Regions from separate parts of the Anaerotruncus sp. 80 genome, predicted to be linked through region 2. Evidence: riboswitches for the same ligand, from Rfam matches in the RefSeq annotation. Region 2 holds a riboswitch; the other holds the start of a gene.
What was found. A riboswitch is a leader RNA that binds a small molecule or an ion and turns the genes downstream of it on or off. The one in region 2 is predicted to bind cyclic di-GMP.
Positions count from the first base shown of each region.

Region 1: it holds a riboswitch for cyclic di-GMP, as region 2 does, so the genes downstream of both, D1155_RS15930 (InlB B-repeat-containing protein) here and D1155_RS11735 (CAP domain-containing protein) in region 2, are expected to answer to the same signal.

Region 1 covers NZ_QWES01000004.1:141,787-152,038, reverse strand. Annotated here, with positions in the region: gene D1155_RS15930 (InlB B-repeat-containing protein) at 1-6,532, opposite strand, end outside; cyclic di-GMP riboswitch class I at 6,795-6,877, opposite strand; gene D1155_RS03505 (PepSY domain-containing protein) at 7,179-8,330, opposite strand; gene D1155_RS03500 (AAA family ATPase) at 8,530-9,792, opposite strand; gene D1155_RS03495 (response regulator transcription factor) at 9,962-10,252, shown strand, end outside.
Region 2 covers NZ_QWES01000022.1:27,126-37,377, forward strand. Annotated here, with positions in the region: gene mobP2 (MobP2 family relaxase) at 1-1,594, shown strand, start outside; gene D1155_RS11725 (IS30 family transposase) at 1,726-2,901, shown strand; gene D1155_RS15595 (hypothetical protein) at 3,299-7,555, shown strand; cyclic di-GMP riboswitch class I at 7,873-7,953, shown strand; gene D1155_RS11735 (CAP domain-containing protein) at 8,079-9,146, shown strand; gene D1155_RS11740 (CTP synthase) at 9,417-10,252, shown strand, end outside.

The DNA of each region.
Region 1 (10,252 bases), on a different contig from region 2:
GCGTCCATACCAGTCCACAAACTGCAAGCAACGCTGCACCCATTAAGGAAATCCAAAGAACTAAGCTGTTCTGGTCGCCAGTCTTAGGAATCCACCAAGGCTGTTCGTCATTGCTATTTGGCTTTTTGTCTGCATTTGACTTCTTATCATTCTTATCCGTATTGCCGCTTGGCTTTTTGTTTCCATTTGGCTTTTTGTTGTAGTCTTTATCGACATTTTTGTCCGGTTTACCGTCCCCATCGGTATCAATATTAACATCTGGAATGCCATCGCCGTCTGTATCGATATTGATGTCTGGTACGCCGTCTCCATCGGTGTCGACATTGACATCCGGTTTGCCGTCTCCATCGGTGTCGATATTGACATCCGGTTTATCATCGCCGTCTGTATCAATGTCTACATCCGGTTTACCGTCCCCATCAGTATCCTTATTGATATCTGGTTTTCCATCGCCGTCTGTATCAATGTCTACATCCGGTTTGCCGTCTCCATCAGTATCCTTATTGATATCTGGCTTTCCGTCGCCGTCTGTATCTATATCTACATCTGGTTTTCCATCGCCATCAGTATCCTTATTGATATCCGGTTTGCCGTCGCCATCGGTATCAATATCTACATCTGGTTTTCCATCGCCATCAGTATCCTTATTAATATCCGGTTTGCCGTCGCCATCGGTATCGATATCTACATCTGGCTTTTCGTCGCCATCGGTATCAATATTGATATCCGGTTCGCCGTCGCCATCAGTATCGATATTGATATCCGGCTTTCCGTCTCCATCGGTATCAATATCTACAATCGGCGGAATGAAGTTAGAGCCTTTTTTCTTAATCGTAACGATAATTTCATAGTCCTGATCTACAAGTAAAGTCAGTTCGCTCAGGTTCACAAGATCTTTTCGCTGTTCACCGTTTACAGTTACAGATTTTACAACATATTCCTGATCCTCAACTGAGGTTACACTCCACTCAATCTTCTTGGTATCATTTTCCATTGCTGTCGTAGAAGGTGTAATGGTTCCCGGTCCGCCGACCAGTTTCGTTGTAATGTAAAATTCTCCTGTTTTGTAATCACCCTGCATAGGTGGTTTATTGGTATCACCCTTCTTGAAGGTTACTAAAACGTCCTGATCGCTGTTGATGTTATCAAAACGCATCGTGGTATCAAGCGGCGCAGCTGTATTATTTACCTCAACATCTGTCAGAGTATAGCCTGACGGATTTGTCCAGGTCAGTATGCTGTTTGTACCCTTTTCAAAGATACCTGTTCCCTTAAAGAACCTCGTATCACCTGCGTACCCGACAGTCTTTGCCGAAATCAGATAAACTTCGTTATCTTTCGGTGCAGGTGTTACATCACCTTCTTCTCCGTTTTCAGGATCCTTTGTAAAGTATACCTGTATCACGTGGTCACTTATCGCGCCCTCTACACTCATGTCAAAGCTGTTTCTCGTTACCTGACTTTCGCTGAGATTCAAATCTGTTTTCGCATTTACATCACTGATTGCCTTAGAATCTACTTTGACTTCGTACTTTTCAACTGGTTCAGTCTGTTCAGGCTCTTCCTGCGGCGCAGGTTCATCTGCCTGGACTCCACCATCTTCCGTCTCTGCTAGGGACATCATCTGTACGTCGTCGTTTTCTTCATTTTCCGCTGTTTCTTTACTTTCATCAGTTTGAGATTCAACAGGCTGCAGGTTCTGTGCCTCCGGTTCCTCTTTCTTCAGCTGTGTATCCAAAATGGTTACGCCATCTACTACAATCTTCGTAATGCTGTAACCTGCATCAGGCACCGCGTTAATTCCTTTGTAGTTCTGCTTATGGAATACTGTTCTGGAGAAGGAAATGGTTCCTCCGCCATATTTGTAAAGGCCGATATCGTGCAGAACTGGTGCTACCTTTACTACAATCTTCGCGTCTTCTGACAGATTTTTGAATTCTTGACCTGCAGTGTCTTTTGACACTTCCTTGCCATTGACTTCTACGCCCACTACTTCGTAGTAAGAATAATTGTCAGAATCTGGATTGGTTTCACCGTTGCCTGCGCTCCATTCAACCTGATAGTCGCTGTCTTTTTTCAGGATAGCGCCGCCGGTAATCGTTCCAGGTCCTCCTACAATCTGGGTTGTAACCTTGATGTATTCGTCCGGCTTCTCTCTGAATGCAGGCGGTTTTTCTGCGCCCTTATCCTTAAAGTATACGTCAATAACAACATTGCCGCTTACCCTTACATTCAGTTTATATGGATCCTCCTTTGTGCCGGATCCGGTCTTTCCTGCTGTGGAAATGGTCTTTCCGTCAACGTGGATTTCGTGAAGTTCATCTTCTGTACCAACATACCACTGCAGTTCATAGCTTTCGCCCTTCTTGCACTGGGTCGAACTTGCGCTGACCCAGGAAGTGGTTCCGCCGTATTTATTTACGGTTACAGTACACTGCCCTTCTGTCTGCATGCCACCGATGGTCGGCAGTTCAGGTATTCCGTCCTTCTTGGAAACGTAAACAATCAGTTCATGGTCTGCCTGTACGCCCTTCAATACCAGAGAGGTTGAAGTCAGATCTGTAAGCACTGTGCCGTCCAACTCAACTTTGTCCAGCTTATAGTTCTTACCAATCTTCCAGTCGAGCTGCACTTCTCCACCCTGCTGTACGTTCATGGTCGGGCTGATTTCACAGGTGCCGTCCGGGCAGCCTTTAATGCCTGTGGAAATCTGATAAATTCCCTTCTGGGATCCACCGGCACCCTTTTCAAATACTACCTGAATATCATGATCGGCATAAATACCCTCTTCCAGCGTATATTTTCCTGCAAAGAGTAAATCATCACGGATTTTTCCGTCTACGACAACTCTTGCCACGTGGTAACCTGATTTTGCCTGCCAGGAAACAGTCGGCGTTGTGCCTTCTTTCTGATCAATTGCGGAAGTAACCGTACCCATGGTGTTATCATTGCTGGTCACTCTCATACTGTAATAAGCATTATAGCAAAGTTTCAATGAAAGAGTCGGTGAACCGGAAATCTTGCCTGTGAACTTATTCTGTTCATTTTCAGCGTCATACCAGTATCTTCTTCCGTTTACTGTAATCTCAGAAAGCTTATCTTCCTCTGATACAGTTACCGTTGTTTCAGTCGTTCCGGTATAAGTCTTTGTCTGCCCCTTTGTATAAATGAATTCACCATCGGCATTCTTTTTGCCGGAGTTGACATAGTAGTCTACCGTATACTTGGTATCATTCCTTGGGGTCCACATAGCGACAAATGAATGCTTTTCTTTTATCTTGATGGTTTCTCCACCGGCATACGCAGTTGGCTTTGTTACGTCATCCTTGAAAACTTTTATACCGTCATCGTTTACAACAACCTTATCATCCAGGTCCTCGCTGTAATACCATCCATCAAATGTATAGCCTGGTCTGCTAGGCTCCGAGAATGTATCATATTTACTAGCACTTGCAGTCAGATATGCCTGATCTGAAATCTTGCTTCCGCCATTGCTGTTGAACTCTACAATGAACTTACTAGTATCTTCCTTCCACACAGCATAGATGGTTTTGTTCGATGCAGGCATTGTAGGCGCCGCAGCTGCCGTTCCGCTTATGCCTGTAGCATATTTGAATATCTTCGATACATTATTATCACTGCTCTCGGACCACCCCTGGAATATATATCCAGCCTTTGTTGGAAGTCCACGACCTGTTACAGGAATTGCCTGCATACCACTGTCATCGCTTATGTCCGCTGCAGTAATATTCTTGCCGTAAGGAACATTTTCGATGGAACGAACATTTCCAGGTGATCCGCCGTTAGCATCCAGCTTCAATGTGTACTTGGATACTTCCCACTGCGCTACCAGATAGTAGTAATCACTCTCAATCAAGTCGCTGCCGCCATTATTGGAAGCTACTGCTATCTGTTCGGCTATCGTTTCTAAATTATTTGGATTCGCGGCGTCAGCTTCATTATGAGTCTTCAAAAGCTTCCATCCTGTGAAGGTATATCCCTCTCTTTCAGGCGTAACGTCATGATCTCCAATCTTCTTCAGGATTGATGATCCGCCAGTAACAAGATATTGCGAACGATCTTTGCCATCAATGGTTCCACCGTTTGCAAGATATACCATGGCTGCCTGATCCTTTGAATAACCAGGACGAATAACAATCTCATGGTTATCATCAGGCTCCGGCGTTGTTCCCGGAGTAATCGGTTTGCCTTCCGGAGTCGTCCATCCGCTGTGATACTCATCTTCATCATCGCTTGGTGGAACGACATTTTCTTCAGGCAATACGATGATTGGCTTATCATCTATTACATAGTAGTCATCAATTGGATTACCGTCTTTATCCTCAACACGAACATGGGTAGGCTGGAATACTGCTTTGTTACCAATATTTCCGCATTCATCTTTTACCCATATTACAAGAGGATCCGTTGATTTGATATCTAAATCAAATTCATATGAATGTACAGCTGTATCAAGGACATTCCAGTCATCTTCTGTCGGGATATCATTGATATCGTTTGTAACCCAATATGCTGCTACCCCTGAACCTCTTCCATCCTGAATAAAGGTGATACCATCATCGTCAATACCTTCGCCGGTATCTGTGAGGGAAATTGTCGCCTTGTTTTTCTTTTCGTTTTTCCCTTCGATAAATGGTTCTTTATCATCCAGATATGCTGTCAGATAAGTCTGGAAGGTCTTTGATTCGTTTCCGTTCTGGTCACGTACAGTAAGTTCAAATACATAGGTTCCAGACGTGCTGTTCTTTGTGAATGTATAATTTGGAATCTTGTCAGCTCCATCTACCCATCCACTATCGACAACCTTGGCCCCATTAGGGTCATATACCGCATATTTGTATCCTGTGAGCTTTCCATCAGCGCCTGATGCTGTTCCTATCTTGGACTTGTCAAAGATATTTACATCTACGGTTCCATTCGTCAACTGAAGGTGTCTCAGGTGAATCGTCATCAGCTGCTGACCGTCTTCGACATTCTTTACATAGAAGCTTGCCAGAGGAATCTCACTTGAGATCTCCGCCTGTTTAAAGTGATTCTCCTCGAAGTAATTCTTTGCAATGAACTCAGCCATCTGACTTACATAATCATCAGAGGTTGCAATGCATCCATTTGATGAACCAAGACCCTGGTGTATGATGTTTCCATCTTTATCCGTTGCCAGAATTGGATTGCCAATCTCATCCAGTTTCAAACTTCCGTCCGCATTCTTCTCATAGGTTGAATCTGTAACTACTCTTCCATCCTGTGCATTGGATACATAGAAAATCTCACTGTTGTTCATTCTGTTAATACCATCGAGGTAATCCTTTGAACCATCCGCAGGGATTCCCGGATTGTTGCTTGCTCCCGCAAGGTTTACGAAGTACTTGTAATCCGCGCCCTGATAGTACTGCACATACTTCAGCGCATCAAAGGCAGATGCTTCATAACTCATTTCCAGGTCTGTATAAACAATTGCTGAAAAGCCGCTGCAACCATGGGATGAATATCCAACCCAAGGTCCCAGACCGTTTAATGTTTCAGAAGAAAACTGTGAAATTGAGAAATTACGAAGTACATCCTGTACCTCCGAAAGCTTACCTGAAGCATCGTAAGCCTGCTGCTGGATTGTAACGGTATCTCTCTTTAATTCAACAGTCAAACGCACTTTTTTCTGGCTGCCTAAACTGAATGTTTTTGCACTGCCTGCAACATCTGCACATCCAGTAAATGCAGTTGTTAAAGAGTCAGCAGGAACACCACTTACTTTCTTGATTGTAATGTTTCCTGTTCCGCCTGCTGCCGAACCTGCATTAAAATAAAGAAGATATCCGCTCACCTTTCCATCTTTAATTCCAGCGTTCATCCAGAAACCAAATCCAGTTAGTGTATGTGGATTAATAACACTTGCATCGATATTAAAGCTGAAGGTACGAGTGTTTGAGCTTGGTGCAGGATAAATCATATAGTCTGAATATGCAGGGTTTCCATATCCCGCAAAAGCCATGTTGGACGCTCCGCTTTCGCTCTGGTAAATACCAATATGTCTGTTAAACTGTATACAAGCACTATTTGTAAACTTATTGGTAGTCTTATTTATGTAGCTCAGAATATTGGCATCTGCAGGTCCGCCCATGGATGAAGGATTCGCATTGCGATATGGTTGCATTGCTCTCTGGTCAGCAGGAACAAGGCTATTATACCCCGCCTGGCTATGATAATGGTCGTATACCTGCCAGCCGTTCATACTTGATGTATCAATGGATACAGCAGTACTTGTGATACGAAACAGAGATGGATCCAGACCCTGATCCTTAAGCTTCTGTGTCAGTTCCTGCTTATAATCCAGGAAGGTTCCCGGATAATCTGCAGGTACATTGACTGCAATATCAATCTTTGGTGTCGGATTGGATCCTACATTTACTGCCGCATCTGCAATCAGAGGATTAATAAAGCCAATCGAATACGCCAACACAACTGCAGCGCAGAGCAGTAAACTTATACTTTTCTTTACTACATTATTTGTTTTCATTTAGTTCTCCTTTCCCTAAATATCTTTAATAAGTGTAGAAATTTTTATTTGTTTTAGCAAAAATACAAGCAAATCGCATCCCTCCCTGCCTAGATGCTATAAAACTTCTATGTCCGCATATATATTTAATAATAGGGCATACAACTTTCCAATGCCAGCACTGTTTCAGTTTCGTAAAACCATCCCATGCAAAAAGACTTTGTAAATATACAAAGCCCTAGTTGATCGCTGATCCAAATTTAAAACAGCTTAAACTGAATTCAAGTGCAACTGGCTGTCTTGCAGTTGATGCAAGACCCTATAGCTTTGCGCCACCACCTCACAGTGGGTTTGCCTTTTAATTTTCGTTATTATTATACTCCTGCCATACGTATTCGTCAATACCTAAACTTTCAAAAAATTGTTAACATGACCCTCCGATTTTCTTTAAATTAGTACAACATCTACCCCCATGCGAAACGATACAGGGTTTCTATATAAAAAATAGTACCGTGTCTCACGACAACATCATGAAACACGGTGTTTTCCTAATATTCATTTTACTACAGCTTTCTTGAATCTCATTATCGCTGCTAAGGCTGCTAAGGAGTACCCATTTCTTTAACAAAATCTTGACAAACTGCATTATTCATAATATTATTCTGTTTTAGTCATCCCAGTCGTCATCGTCCCAGTCATCATCGTCATCCCAATCATCATCCCAATCGTCATCATCATCAATGCGTTCCTTATCCCAGTCAATAATCACCCCTGAGGAAGCGTTAATTTCAAATTCATACTCATAATTGCCCAAAACTGCTTCGCCTTCATAGATATAGATTCCATCGTCCCTTTCCAGCTTCAGTTCTGTGATGGTTGCACCCGGAATCTTTGCAAGAACGATAGCTTTCGCTTTTTCGAAAGAAATTTTTCCACTTTCATTTCCGCCGGAAGTACTGCTTCCCTGAGAATTTCCATTGCTGGAGTTTTGATTATTGTTTCCACCATTTCCGTTATTGGTGCTTCCGTTATTCGTATCATCACTCCAATCATCTTTGTCATCGTAGTTAAGGTAAGCGTCATGCTCATTCTCTAAGGTAACTTTTCCGGTCTTAGCGTCCACGATATAGTCGTATTCGATACCGTCCTTTACCAGCTCAACCTCGTAATAATAGGTTCCGTTCTTTTTGTCTAGGTCAATATCCTTGATAAAACCACCGCCAGCAGCTTGCAACACAGCCTTTTCAACTTCGCCGTAGGAAAGGAACTCTCCGCTCTGACTATCGTCTTTGTCATCAGTAGGAATGGTCACTGCTGTGCCGTATTTTACAGTACTTTCCAAAATAACGCCCGTCACCGGATGCACTTCAGCATCACCATAAAAGTCATTAGACTTAAAATCCGCCTGATATTCATACAGTCCATTGTCTTTCTTTAAGGTTACACTGACGCTGGTAACGCCGGCAAATTTTTCTTTAATAATCTTTTCCACATCGGCTTCCTTCAGCTCTACCTTCTCGCTGCCCATGTCGTCATCCAGCTGACTTTCCACCTTTTTCACTTTTTTCGTGTTCTTGCTGACTTCTACCTCAAAGCTTTCGCTGTTGCTGTCATCGCGGAACATAACCTCGTATTTGTTCTGTTCCTCCTCGCTGGTCACAAAAGTTGCTGTTTCCGGCACGTAGCCTTTGGCAATTTCCTTCGCTTCATCTAAGGTCAGCGCCTGTGTAAAAGATGTCGATACAACGATAGCGACAATCACGACTACAGCAACAATTGCTGCTGCAATGCCGGTTTTTTTGTTCACAAATTTATCCATACTATACCTCCATAAGAATTTTTCCCTTAGGTTTATTCTCCCGATTATGTGGATAGAATACACCCGAAAAATGAAAGGAAAATGAAATTTTTTCGAGTTTGGGAAAAATTTATAAAAGCGGTGTCATATACAGCGGTAAGAATAAAATCCCATTTTCTTCCTTTAAATCTCCTCCATGTAATACATAAGCCACATGCAGCTATTCTTTATATTTATTCTTGAATTTCTGTAAAGAAACCAAAGTATAATTTTTACCTGATTTCACCTCTATTGGTGAAATATTATGTCTTGTGCTAATTTTGCTTTTTGCAATCAGAAAATCAATTTTCATACGAGATGCCGCATCTTCTCTGGAAGAATTTGTGTAAAAATAAAGCTTATGCCCGCTTGCCGCAAGCATCTGCGCTACGATGTTTTCTACAATCATGCCTTTGTTTACTTCCAGTTTATCAAATAAAAGTTTCTTATAAATTTCCTCACTTACTATGCCGTTTTCATCAAAAGCATGGCTGATTAGAAGCCCTGTATCTGCCATATAACATTTCAGACGCAGGCGATCCATATTCAGACGCAGACCAATATTGGGTTCCGTGGAATTATAGCATATGTTTACAATCATTGCGTCATTTAGCCAGAACAAAGCATCCTCATACTCCCGATAGCGAGCTTCTTTTTTTAAGGAGGGTAATTTAAATTTCTTATCATGTTTTTGCAGCTGTGCAGGAATATCGTCAAAAATTTGTGCAACTTTCATTTCATAGCCCGTCGCATGCCTCATAATGTCGGCACGATATAGCTCCAATATATCGCGCTTTATTCGATCAACTCTGTCGAAATCGCGTCCTTCCACATAAGCTGCTACCGCCTGAGGCATTCCACCAACAATAAGATACTGCCTGAAGTAATCCATTGCCTTCCGATGAAATGCCTGACCCACAGGTTTCTTCTCATTAAAACGATTTCTTATATAATCCATTATCGTTTCATTCCCCAACGCCCATAAAAATTCTTCAAAATCAAAAGGAAACATTTTCATATGGCGTTCTTCAGAAGGTATTAAAATATCCTGCACATTTTTCTTAATTGTCATCAAGGAGCCTGTTTCAATATAATCATAACGACTGCCTGCGACAAGATATTTAATTGCAGCACGTGCCTTCGGAAAAAGCTGCACTTCATCAAAAATAATCAGTGTTTCCCTTTCGTACAATTTTACATTATAATAAGCAGAAAGATACATGAAAAAGGAGTCCAAATCTTCCAGATAATTATCAAATAAATCTTTAATCTCTTTGCTGACGTGGTTAAAGTCAATCAAAATATAGCTTTTGTATTCTGCCTTAGCAAATGCCTCTGCAATATAACTTTTGCCAACGCGGCGTGCGCCATCAATTAGCAAAGCAGTCTGTCCTTTATCAGTTTCTTTCCACTCTAAAATCTTGTTATATAGCTTCCTTTTCATGTCCTCATCTCCTTTATTTCACGAATTCAAGATTTTTACACCTGCAATTTTATCACGAATTCAAGATTTTTTGGTTCTTTTTTGGATTCTTGAAAAAAACTTGTATTTTTTCACAGATAAAATATAATAAAAGTGTAATTCTAGTGTAACTGATTTGGAGAAAACTATTATGAAATTACTTATTGTAGAAGATGAGAAAAGACTTTGCCAGACGGTCGCCAAACACCTGAAGGCAGAGGGTTATGCGGTGGATTTTTGCCATGACGGAAAAGATGCTTTCGACTATATGGCAGGAACCGAATACGACGCAGTCATTTTGGACATCATGCTGCCCGGACTTGATGGCATTTCAGTACTAAAAACCATGCGAAGCCAAAAGGTAAAAACGCCAGTGCTTTTGCTCACTGCAAAAAATACCATTGAAGATAAAGTAAAAGGTCTTGACAGTGGCGCAGACGAT
Region 2 (10,252 bases):
ATTATCTCAAAATGGTAATGTCTTAGCTATAGGCGAACTGGGAAATATCTATCATTTTGGACGTGGTGTGGATCCTGATGAAGAGCTGGCCCAGTCATATTATGAAGAAGCGTTGAAAGGATTCATGGCTTGCTATGAAAGTAATCCTAGATATTGTGCCTACCGGATAGGAAAACAACATTTATATGGACAGGGAACTGAAAAAGATGCAAAAAAGGCGGCAATCTATTTGCAGGAAGCTGCAGATGAAGAACACAGTTATGCCATGTATTTGTTAGGAGGACTATACCTGCAAGGCAATGGAGTGGAGCGGAATGTGGATATAGCGCTGAATTATTACATAGATGCTGCAGAATTGAATAATCCGTATGCACAGTACAAATTAGGACAAATTTATGAACAGGGAGAAGTGGCTGATAAAAACGTAGAAAAAGCATATTTCTATTATGCAGATGCACTCTATGCATTTTTAAAACAGGATGGAAAAGATGATAATATGCTGTACCGAATCGGAACCATGTATCTAAATGGCCGTGGAACTGCGGTTGATTATAGATCTGCAGAAGCATTTTTACATGAAGCTGCAGAGTTAAATCATCAGCTTGCTATTTATCAGCTTGGAAGACTGCATCTTATGGATGAGAATCCAGAGAAAAATGTAGAAAAAGGAATTGAATATTTGAAGCAGGCTGTGGAGAATGAGAACATGTATGCGATGTATCAGTTAGGGCAGATTTATGAGAAAGGGAAAATTGTACAGCCTGATTCGGACGCATCCTATGCATTTTACGAAAAAGCCTTGCAGCAGTATTTGAAAGTAGAAGAAAAAGATGAAACATTATATTACCGAATTGGCATGATGTATCTTCATGGGAAAGGAACACCTATTGACTATGAAAAGGCTGTTGAACATCTCCAAGCATCTGCAGATTTGGATAATGCCTTGGCGATGTACCAGCTGGGGAAACTGTATCTTTCAGGTGAGGGTGTAGTAGGAGATGAGGAAAAAGCATTGGGCTATTTTATTAGCGCAGCTGATCATGATAATGCGTTTGCAGCATTCAAGGCAGGAGCCCTTTATGAAAACGGAATTGGAACAAGAGTAAATGAAGAGAAGGCATACCAATACTATCAGAGTGCGTTGCACGAATTTTTGCAGATGGAACCTAAGGATGATATGTTAAACTATCGAGTTGGCATGATGTATCTTCGAGGTCAGGGAACAGCTATTAACTATGAAAAGGCTGTTGAATATCTTCGATCATCTGCAGATTTGGATAATACTTTGGCGATGTACCAGTTGGGGACATTGGCAAAGCAGAGTGGAGATATTAACAGCGCAAGAGAATGGTATGCGAAATCAGCAGCTAAGGGCAACGAATATGCAGCTGCAGCTTTATATCGAATCGAAACGCCACAGCAAAGACATCGTATTTTACCTTATTGCCGTACGGATAATTATCAGTTACGTGAAGCATTGGCATGGCTGCGCAGGAGTCTGGATGACACATTGGAACATTGGCTGAATAAAGAGGATTATGAACAGCTGCAAAAGGAGATTACAGCTAAAAAGGAATCACAATTTGAAGTGTAGTTTTGTCTGCAGAGTAAATCTGGAAATGAATGGTAATGATTTTCTGTTATACTTAGTATAAAATACTTTTGAACCGAAGAGACAGTCGGTCAGATATAATTGGATATAGGATAAATTAATTGGCATGAAACATGAAGGGAAAGGTACAGGAAAATATGGGTATAAAGAAACCAGAACCAGGAAGTACAGAATACTACCAGGCCATGCGGAGTAGAAACAAAAGTGAAAAGAAAAAAAGTGGAGATCATTTAACCTGGGATGAAAGACAGACTATAGAACGGATGTTGAATAAAGGGATACATAAGCAGGTTATCGCGGATGCGGTTGGTTGCTGCTTAGCGACAATTTATAATGAAATACACCGAGGGGAATACGAGTATACTAGAACGGATTTAACCATTGAAATGAGGTATAGTGCAGAGATTGCAGAGCGGAAATATTGTGAACATTTGGGAAAGACCGGACCGCTGCCTAAAATTCTAAAGGATCCGGAAATGCGGGACTATATTGAGAACTCGATTTTGAAGAAGGATCGCTCACCAGAGGCAGTGCTGATTTCTAACGAATATAAAGAAAAGGGGTTTGCGGATCCGGTTCTGTCACCTAATACTATATATAAAGGTATTGATCAGGGATTTTTTAGGAAACTAAAACGGTTGGATTTGCCGGAAGGTGGATATCACCGCATGAGGCATGATGCCGAAAGAAAAAAGAATCGGGAATGTTCTGCGAGAAAAAAGGAAGAGGAAAGAACTATTGAACATCGACCGCAAGAGGTTGAGGAACGAGGAATTTTTGGACATTGGGAAGGGGACTGTGTTCTGGGAAAGCAAATTAATAGAAAATGTTTACTGGTTCTGATTGAACGTGTTACACGTATGACTATTATAGAAGAACTATCATATCATACTGCGGATGAAGTAAGGAAAGCGATCAACCGAATTGAGAAACGCATGGGGAGAGCGTTTTATCAGATATTTAAGACGATTACAGTAGATAATGGCAGTGAATTTTCTGATTGGAATAGCATGGAACAGGCATTGTATCGTAAAGGAAAGAGGACGGATATTTACTTCTGCCATCCAAATTCTCCACATGAACGCGGAAGTAATGAATGTAACAACAAAATGGTTCGACGACGATTTCCGAAGGGTTCAGATTTTGACCGGACGGTGAATTGCCATTCTGTTAAAGAAGCCGAACGATGGGTTAATGATTATCCAAGGAAGATTTTTGACGGAATTACGGCTTCGGAACGATTTGCTGAAGAACTTAAAAAACAAGGGATTGTTCTGAAGGCAGTTTAGTCGCCGTAGGATAAGTGGATAAGCAGAATGCGTTTGAAGTGGCTTAAAATGTGACTTCTATTTAGTATACATTTTTATGGAATCTGTAAAATCTCTTCAAATAAAGTTAGTTATCATTTTACGTGTTATGAATTATTTTTTTGAATTCCTATACATAAATTCATTTTTTTAAACGAAATTTTAATGAATTTAAACCCGTTTTTACTTGCTGTAAAATATTTTCTAAAAAAACCTTGACATCTGCGTAACCTGAAAACATTTGAAAATACACGTTTGAAGGCTTGACAAAAATGTGCGGGGGGGGGTATAATACTTTTGTAAATTCTAACGAGAAAATCGCCATTAGGCGGTGATAACGAGCTGCTTGCGGCAGCTTGGAAGCGGTAGGAGGTTTTTTATGAAAAGAATAAAGAAAGAGTGCATTGTTTTTTTGTGCTTGATGCTGATTCTTTGTGGAAATCTGGGCGTATTTGCGGCAGATATCATCATGAATCCGGGCGAAAGCTGGGGGGCTTACCAACAGCGTGTCTATAATGCACGAAAAACAGAGTTTGATGCGCTTCAAACAGCAAATGCGGGAAACACTGTTCCTGCAGATGAGGTATGGACGCTTAATGCGATGCAGGAGGCGACGGATGGAGACGGCAACGGACTTGTGGATGTGTATACGGCGGCGCAGCTTCGCTGGGCGCTAGTAAACAAGAAGTCTCTAGAACTGAAAAACGATGTGGACTTAGGCGGACGCAACCCTGCAAACAATTGGAGTCCGGTTGCTGATCCAGGCAGCATCACCATCGAAGGAAATGGACATACTATTTATAATCTGTATACTGCCGGATCTGGCAAGATGGGTATGATTTCAACTGTAGACAGAGGAAGTGCAGATTTTAAGATGCAGAATCTTCGTTTCCGATACTGTCATGTAGAGTCTAGCGGGCAGTATTCGGGCGTAGCGGTTGGCTGGCTGCTTGCAGGCAAGATGAAGCAGGTGTCCGTTGAGGATTCTATTGTTCATGGAGCAGCGCATACGGGCGGAATTGTCAGTGGATGGAATGGCGATGGCTCTACCTCTTTAAATAGTTTCTTTGTACACATGGATCAGTGCCATGTGCGCAATGTGACAACCTATGGGACAAGCTGTGTTGGGTCTTTTGTAGGTCCGGTTTCTGGATATAAGATTACCAATAGCTATTCTATTGACAGCTATGATATTTCTACATCATCGCATTCGGGAGGCTTTATATCCTGTCCGGGCAACTGCTGGATAGAGAACTGCTTCACGAATGTTAAGCTATATTGCAATACTGACGGCGGCGTATTCTATGGAATCGGTCATTATGCAAACCATTTTGAGAACTGTTTCGCCTCTGGCGTTGTAGAAGGAAGCAGCAATGTAGGTGGATTCTTTGGCAGAGATGAGCAGAATACCGATACTTGCATCAACTGTTACAGCACCTCCATGGTCGGTATGCAGAATACGGCAAGCACCATGGGAGGATTCTATGGAGGCGCTACAGGAGATACCAGAATACAGAACTGCTACAGTACCGGTGAGGTAGGGACGACAAAGACCAAGCCGGGAGCGAGCGGCTCAACATTAGGAGGTATCGGCGGAAATAATCCAGGTGCTGCTACTTTTAGTAATTGTTACTTTGATAAGCAAACGTCTGGCATGGGCGAGTATGCAATCGGTACTTTAACCCATAATTCGTTTGCTGGAATCACTGGCTATCTGACTGGACAGATGATTGGCGATGCCATGAAGGAAGAATTCGGTACAGACGGAACCTGGACTTATCAGAGCGGTGTATATCCGCAGCTTTCTGTATTTACTAATCCGAGTGAAAGCTTCGGTAATGAAACAGACAGAGCAATCGCAAAGGCATATTCCGCGGCGTCTGTATGCACAGCACTGCTACAGCCTTCTAATCTGAACAAGACTCAGGAGGAATTGGAGGGTTTCAGTACTACCGATTATGATACAGTGCGTAATATTTCTGTATTGTTCCCACTGACCAACAACAGGTTGGCAGGTTATGACGGCAGTGGTTTCGATATTTCGTGGGAGACACGCGATGGCTACACTTGTCAGTTACCGGGGGACATGAACGGACTGCCGGTTATTACGCTGGATCCGAAGACTTATGAGACAACAAACTTCGCGCCTGGTGTGGGCTGGACTGACGTATCGGTTAGCACGGGCATCACCAATCCGCAGAACGGCGAAGAAATCGTGGGACAGCGCTTCATGCGTCTGGTGCCGACAACCGTTATTTCACTGGCCAATGGCAGCGCTGGGGTAGACCAATACATTTATGTTAAGAAAGACAATCGTTTGCCTGATGAAGCAACCAAGTACGACCACAGAGAAAGTGTTATCTTCGCACTGGGATCTGCGACTGATGTGGACACCGGAAGCATCAGGACTACGCCGTATCCGGCGGATGATACCACCTTTGGCTATGATGAAACAGGAACTCCTGTTGGCACAGAACTTACTGGTACGGGTACTGTGGGTGGTAAGGTTATAGTAAAGGTATCCAAACTGAATGAAGCAACCGGAAAGTATGAAGATCAGCATATTGAAAGCAACGAAGAGTTGCAGAAACTTCTGCTGAACCAGCGTAGTGCGGAAGAAAAGGACAAGGGCGTTTATAAGCTGCAGTATGAGTGGTATAAGTCTGGAAATTTAGAAGGCGGCTGTATCGTCAACAGTAAGACGCTGACCGTGCGCGAGGTACTGACTTTAGCTTATGATAAAAACTATCCAGAACCTACTGGGGGAACGCGGGTAGAAAAAGACGATTATCCTTATGTGGTTGGACAAAGTGTAAATGATGCGGCGCAGAACTTCCCAGAATCACCGGAAATGAAAGGGTATACTTTCATGGGCTGGTCTACTGACCCGAAGGCAAATCCGGAACGTTTTGATGCTTTTACAGCAGATACAAAGCTGAAAGACGATACTGTTGCCTATGCGGTCTGGAAGATGAACACTTATGATGTTACTACTGCAAAGACTGGTCAGGGCACTATCAGCAGTTCTGAAAGCTATAAATATAAAGAGAATGCTACAGTCACCTGGGAACCTGCAGAAGGCTGGCGTGTGAGCAGTGTTATGGTGGATGGAATCATTCGTGATGATTTGCTGCCTGCAGATGGCTGCAAATTTGTCAGCATAGACGCAAATCATAAGGTGCAGGTTCGCTTTGAAGAAGGTACTGCAGATGACGATGAGACTGCGGGAGGAAGCTTTGTCAGTGTTGCAACGTCAACAGAAGGTCTGGGAAGTATCAGTGAAGCAAAAACCTTGAAAAAGGGTGGCGATTATACAGTTTCCTGGAAACCTGCAGATGGCTGGAAAGTAAAAGAGGTATGGATTGACGGCGAAAATGCTGAGGCATTAAAAGATGTAGGCGAGATTGCTTTTCAGGATGCTGCGGTAAACCATACTGTACATGTTGTTTATGTTCGTGAAGATGGCAGCAGCCTGGATGCTGATCAGGTCTGCGTAGTTGAAACGTCTGTTGCCGAGGGTGAAGGTACGATTACGGCGACTGGACAGGTACAGAAGGGCGAAGACCATACTGTGACTTGGGAAGCCGGTAAAGGATATAAAGTTGTAGAAGTCACTGTTGACGGTGAGGTGCGGCCAGATTTACTGAATGCAGGAAATGTGACCTTTGAAGCTGTGGACAAAGACCATACAGTGCAGGTAAAACTGAAGAAAAAACCTTCTCTTATTATCATTGATTCGGACGATAATCCAGGCGGAGAGGAACCGGACGATAAGCCAGACGATAATCCGGATATTAACAAGGATACCGACGGAGACGGCAAACCAGACATTAACATCGATACTGATGGAGATGGTAAACCGGATGTAGACATTGATACCAACGGAGATGACAAGCCAGACATCAACATTGATACCGATGGAGACGGCAAGCCGGATATTAACAAGGATACTGACGGAGATGGCAAACCAGATGTAGATATTGATACCAATGGAGATGGCAAACCGGATATCAACAAAGATACCGACGGAGACGGCAAGCCAGACCTCGACATCGATACCAACGGAGACGGCAAGCCGGATGTCAATATCGACACTGACGGAGACGGCAAACCGGATATCAACGTTGATACCAATGGAGACGGCAAACCGGATGTGAACAAAGATACCGACGGAGATGGCAAACCAGATATTGATATCGATACTGATGGAGATGGCAAACCGGATATCAACATTGATACTAACAAAGACGGCAAGCCAGATCTTAATATCGACACCGATGGAGACGGCAAACCAGATATTAATATTGACACCGATGGAGATGGTATCCCTGACCTTAATGTCGACATCGATGGAGACGGCAAACCGGATACTAACATCGATACTGATGGAGATGGCAAGCCGGATGAAAACGTTAAAACGCCAAGTGAAATTGACAAACTGATTAAAGACAACAACAAGGAAGACCAAAACGCCGGAAATAAGACCAATGACGATGAGGAGGATGAACTTCCTTGGTGGATTCCAAGAACCGGTGATACGAGCAATATGCTTACTTGGTTGGCAATCCTTGCAACTGCATTACTGGCACTTACCGGTATGATAGCATGTGTGGAAAAAAAGCGTGAATCTAAATAAGATGGATTCCTGCAGGTAGGCAATCCTTTGAATGTTGTTTGTGAAGAGGCTGACTCATTTGTTTGAGACAGCCTCTTCTTTTATTGTGTTTATACAGAAAGATCCACATAACCATGTTTTATGTTTTGTATTATATTTCTGAAAAATACGATGATAGCACCAGAAAACGGGTTAGAATATGTATGGAGTTAAAACTGAAAGGATATTGAAAAACGCAAATATGTCCTGATAATAAAAGTGAAGATTTAGTGAAAATATAACCGAAAAATGCATGTAATCTATTGACAAAGCGTATTAAATATGTTATTGTAAAAAAGTAATTTTAAAGGCAAAATCGTTGTGAAGCGATGACGCAAAGCTATAGGGTCTTGCAAGAAACAAGATAGCCAGTTGTACTTTACAGTTAACAGAATTGTTTAATTGGAGAATGATAGCTTGGCACGTTGTACGGCTATTTTTTTTGTCGAAAAACTGTAGTGCAATACAAAAAGAATTGATATTAAAAGTTTTAGAGAGGAAGAAAATGATGAAAAGATTCGGAACTTTTGTTTTAACTCTTTGTGTAGTGCTCACTGTCATTATGACAGCAGGTCAGGTGACCTATGCAGCAGAATCCGAACAAGGGGCGACAATGTATCCGCAGGCAGAAATCAAGGCGCCGACTTCTGTGAGAGCAATCACTTCAGGAACGCATACCATCAAAGTTTCCTGGAAAAAAGTAAGTGGTGCGGAAGAATATCAGATTTATCAACGTAATACCAAATCGAATACTTGGAGGAGGGTTCGTACTACTGAAAAAACAGCAGTGACTTTTACAGGATTATCCCAAAATACAACTTATAGGTACAAGATTCGTGCAGTTGATTCTGGAAAGGTTTCAGCATTTAGCAGCAATGTTTCTGCTAAAACCGGCGTAGTCACAAGGATTTCTCTCAGCAGAAAGACGAAGAGCCTTTATGGAAACGGCTCCTTTGTACTGAAGGCTACGGTGAGTGCGAAGGCGCCGGCTAAAACTGTCCGCTGGTCAAGCTCCGATTGTACGGTTGCAACAGTCAGTACCTCGGGCAAGGTCACTGCTAAGAGAAAAGGGATTGTAAGGATTACGGCAAAAGCGCATAATGGCGTTACCACATCCTGCTTGGTAACGGTAGGAACTGAGTTTGACAGAGCCTACCAGAAGGAAATGCTCAGACTGGTCAATGACCTGAGAAAAAAGAATGGGCTGAATTCTTTGAAGTACGCATATCACCTTCAGGCGGCAACAGACATACGTGCATATGAAGCCTGGGCATATAAGCAGATGGGACACATGCGCTATAATAAATATGGAAAAGAAGCTGCTTTCAATTCCGTCTACACAGATTTGGAGCTGAATCTTGACTATAACGGCACCGGCGAAAATTTGGCATGGCGCTCCAACTCCTTTAATGATCCGGTTGCAGCAGCACGTGCATATTTCGAGCAGTGGAAGAATTCTCCGGGGCATAGAGCAAATATCCTTCGCAAAGGCATCAAGTCTATGGCAGTATCTTATCTTTATCAGAGCGGGAAAAAGTTTTCGGGCGCATCGGCGCAGCTGTTTCTGATGTAATAAAATTAGACTTTGTTTGAGAGCCGCCTTATATATGGCTGAAAGGAAGAAGACCGCGCGGTTATAAAAAAACTGCTGGACTTTTTCCTGTAAAAGTCGTATAATATTTCAGTAATATTATTTTATAAATTGCGCAAAGACATAACAGAAATAAGGAGAAGATGGCGAACTTTAGAAAGTTTCGGGATCTTGTGTATCCTTCTCACTAAAAAGCCGGATGCCTTATTTTTTTTAGTTTTTGCGTTTTGTTTTTTTGGAAGGAGTGTAGCTATGAAAAAATATATCTTTGTGACAGGCGGAGTTGTATCCGGACTTGGAAAGGGAATTACGGCGGCGTCCTTAGGTCGGCTTTTGAAAGCAAGAGGCCTGAAGGTGGCGGCACAGAAGCTGGATCCTTATATCAATATCGACCCGGGCACCATGAGCCCTTATCAGCATGGAGAGGTTTTTGTCACTGAAGATGGTGCTGAGACGGATCTGGACCTGGGACATTATGAGCGGTTTATCGATGAAAACCTGAATAGGTTCAGCAACCTGACTACAGGAAAAGTCTACTGGAATGTGCTGAACAAGGAGAGAAATGGCGATTATCTGGGCAGCACTGTACAGGTTATTCCTCATGTGACTAACGAGATTAAATCGTTTATTTACAATGTTGGAGAAACGTCTTTAGCCGATGTAATTATTACTGAAATTGGCGGAACTGTAGGGGATATTGAGAGCCAGCCGTTTCTGGAAGCGATTCGTCAGGTTTCTCTGGAAGTGGGCAAGGAGAATTGCATCTTTATTCATGTGACCTTGGTGCCGTATATCAAAAGCTCCGGTGAACACAAGTCCAAGCCGACTCAGCATTCGGTTAAGGAATTGCGTGCGCTGGGGATTTCGCCGGATATCATCGTAATGCGGGTGGACGAGCCGGTAGACCAGGACATCGTCGATAAAATCGCACTGTTCTGTAATGTGAAAAAGGACTGCGTCATTGAAAATATGACTCTGCCGACTTTGTATGAGGCTCCTGTGATGCTGGAAAAGGCAGGACTCAGCTGGATCGTCTGCAGGGAGCTTGGAATTAACGCTGGTCCATGTGAGATGGAAGACTGGAACAA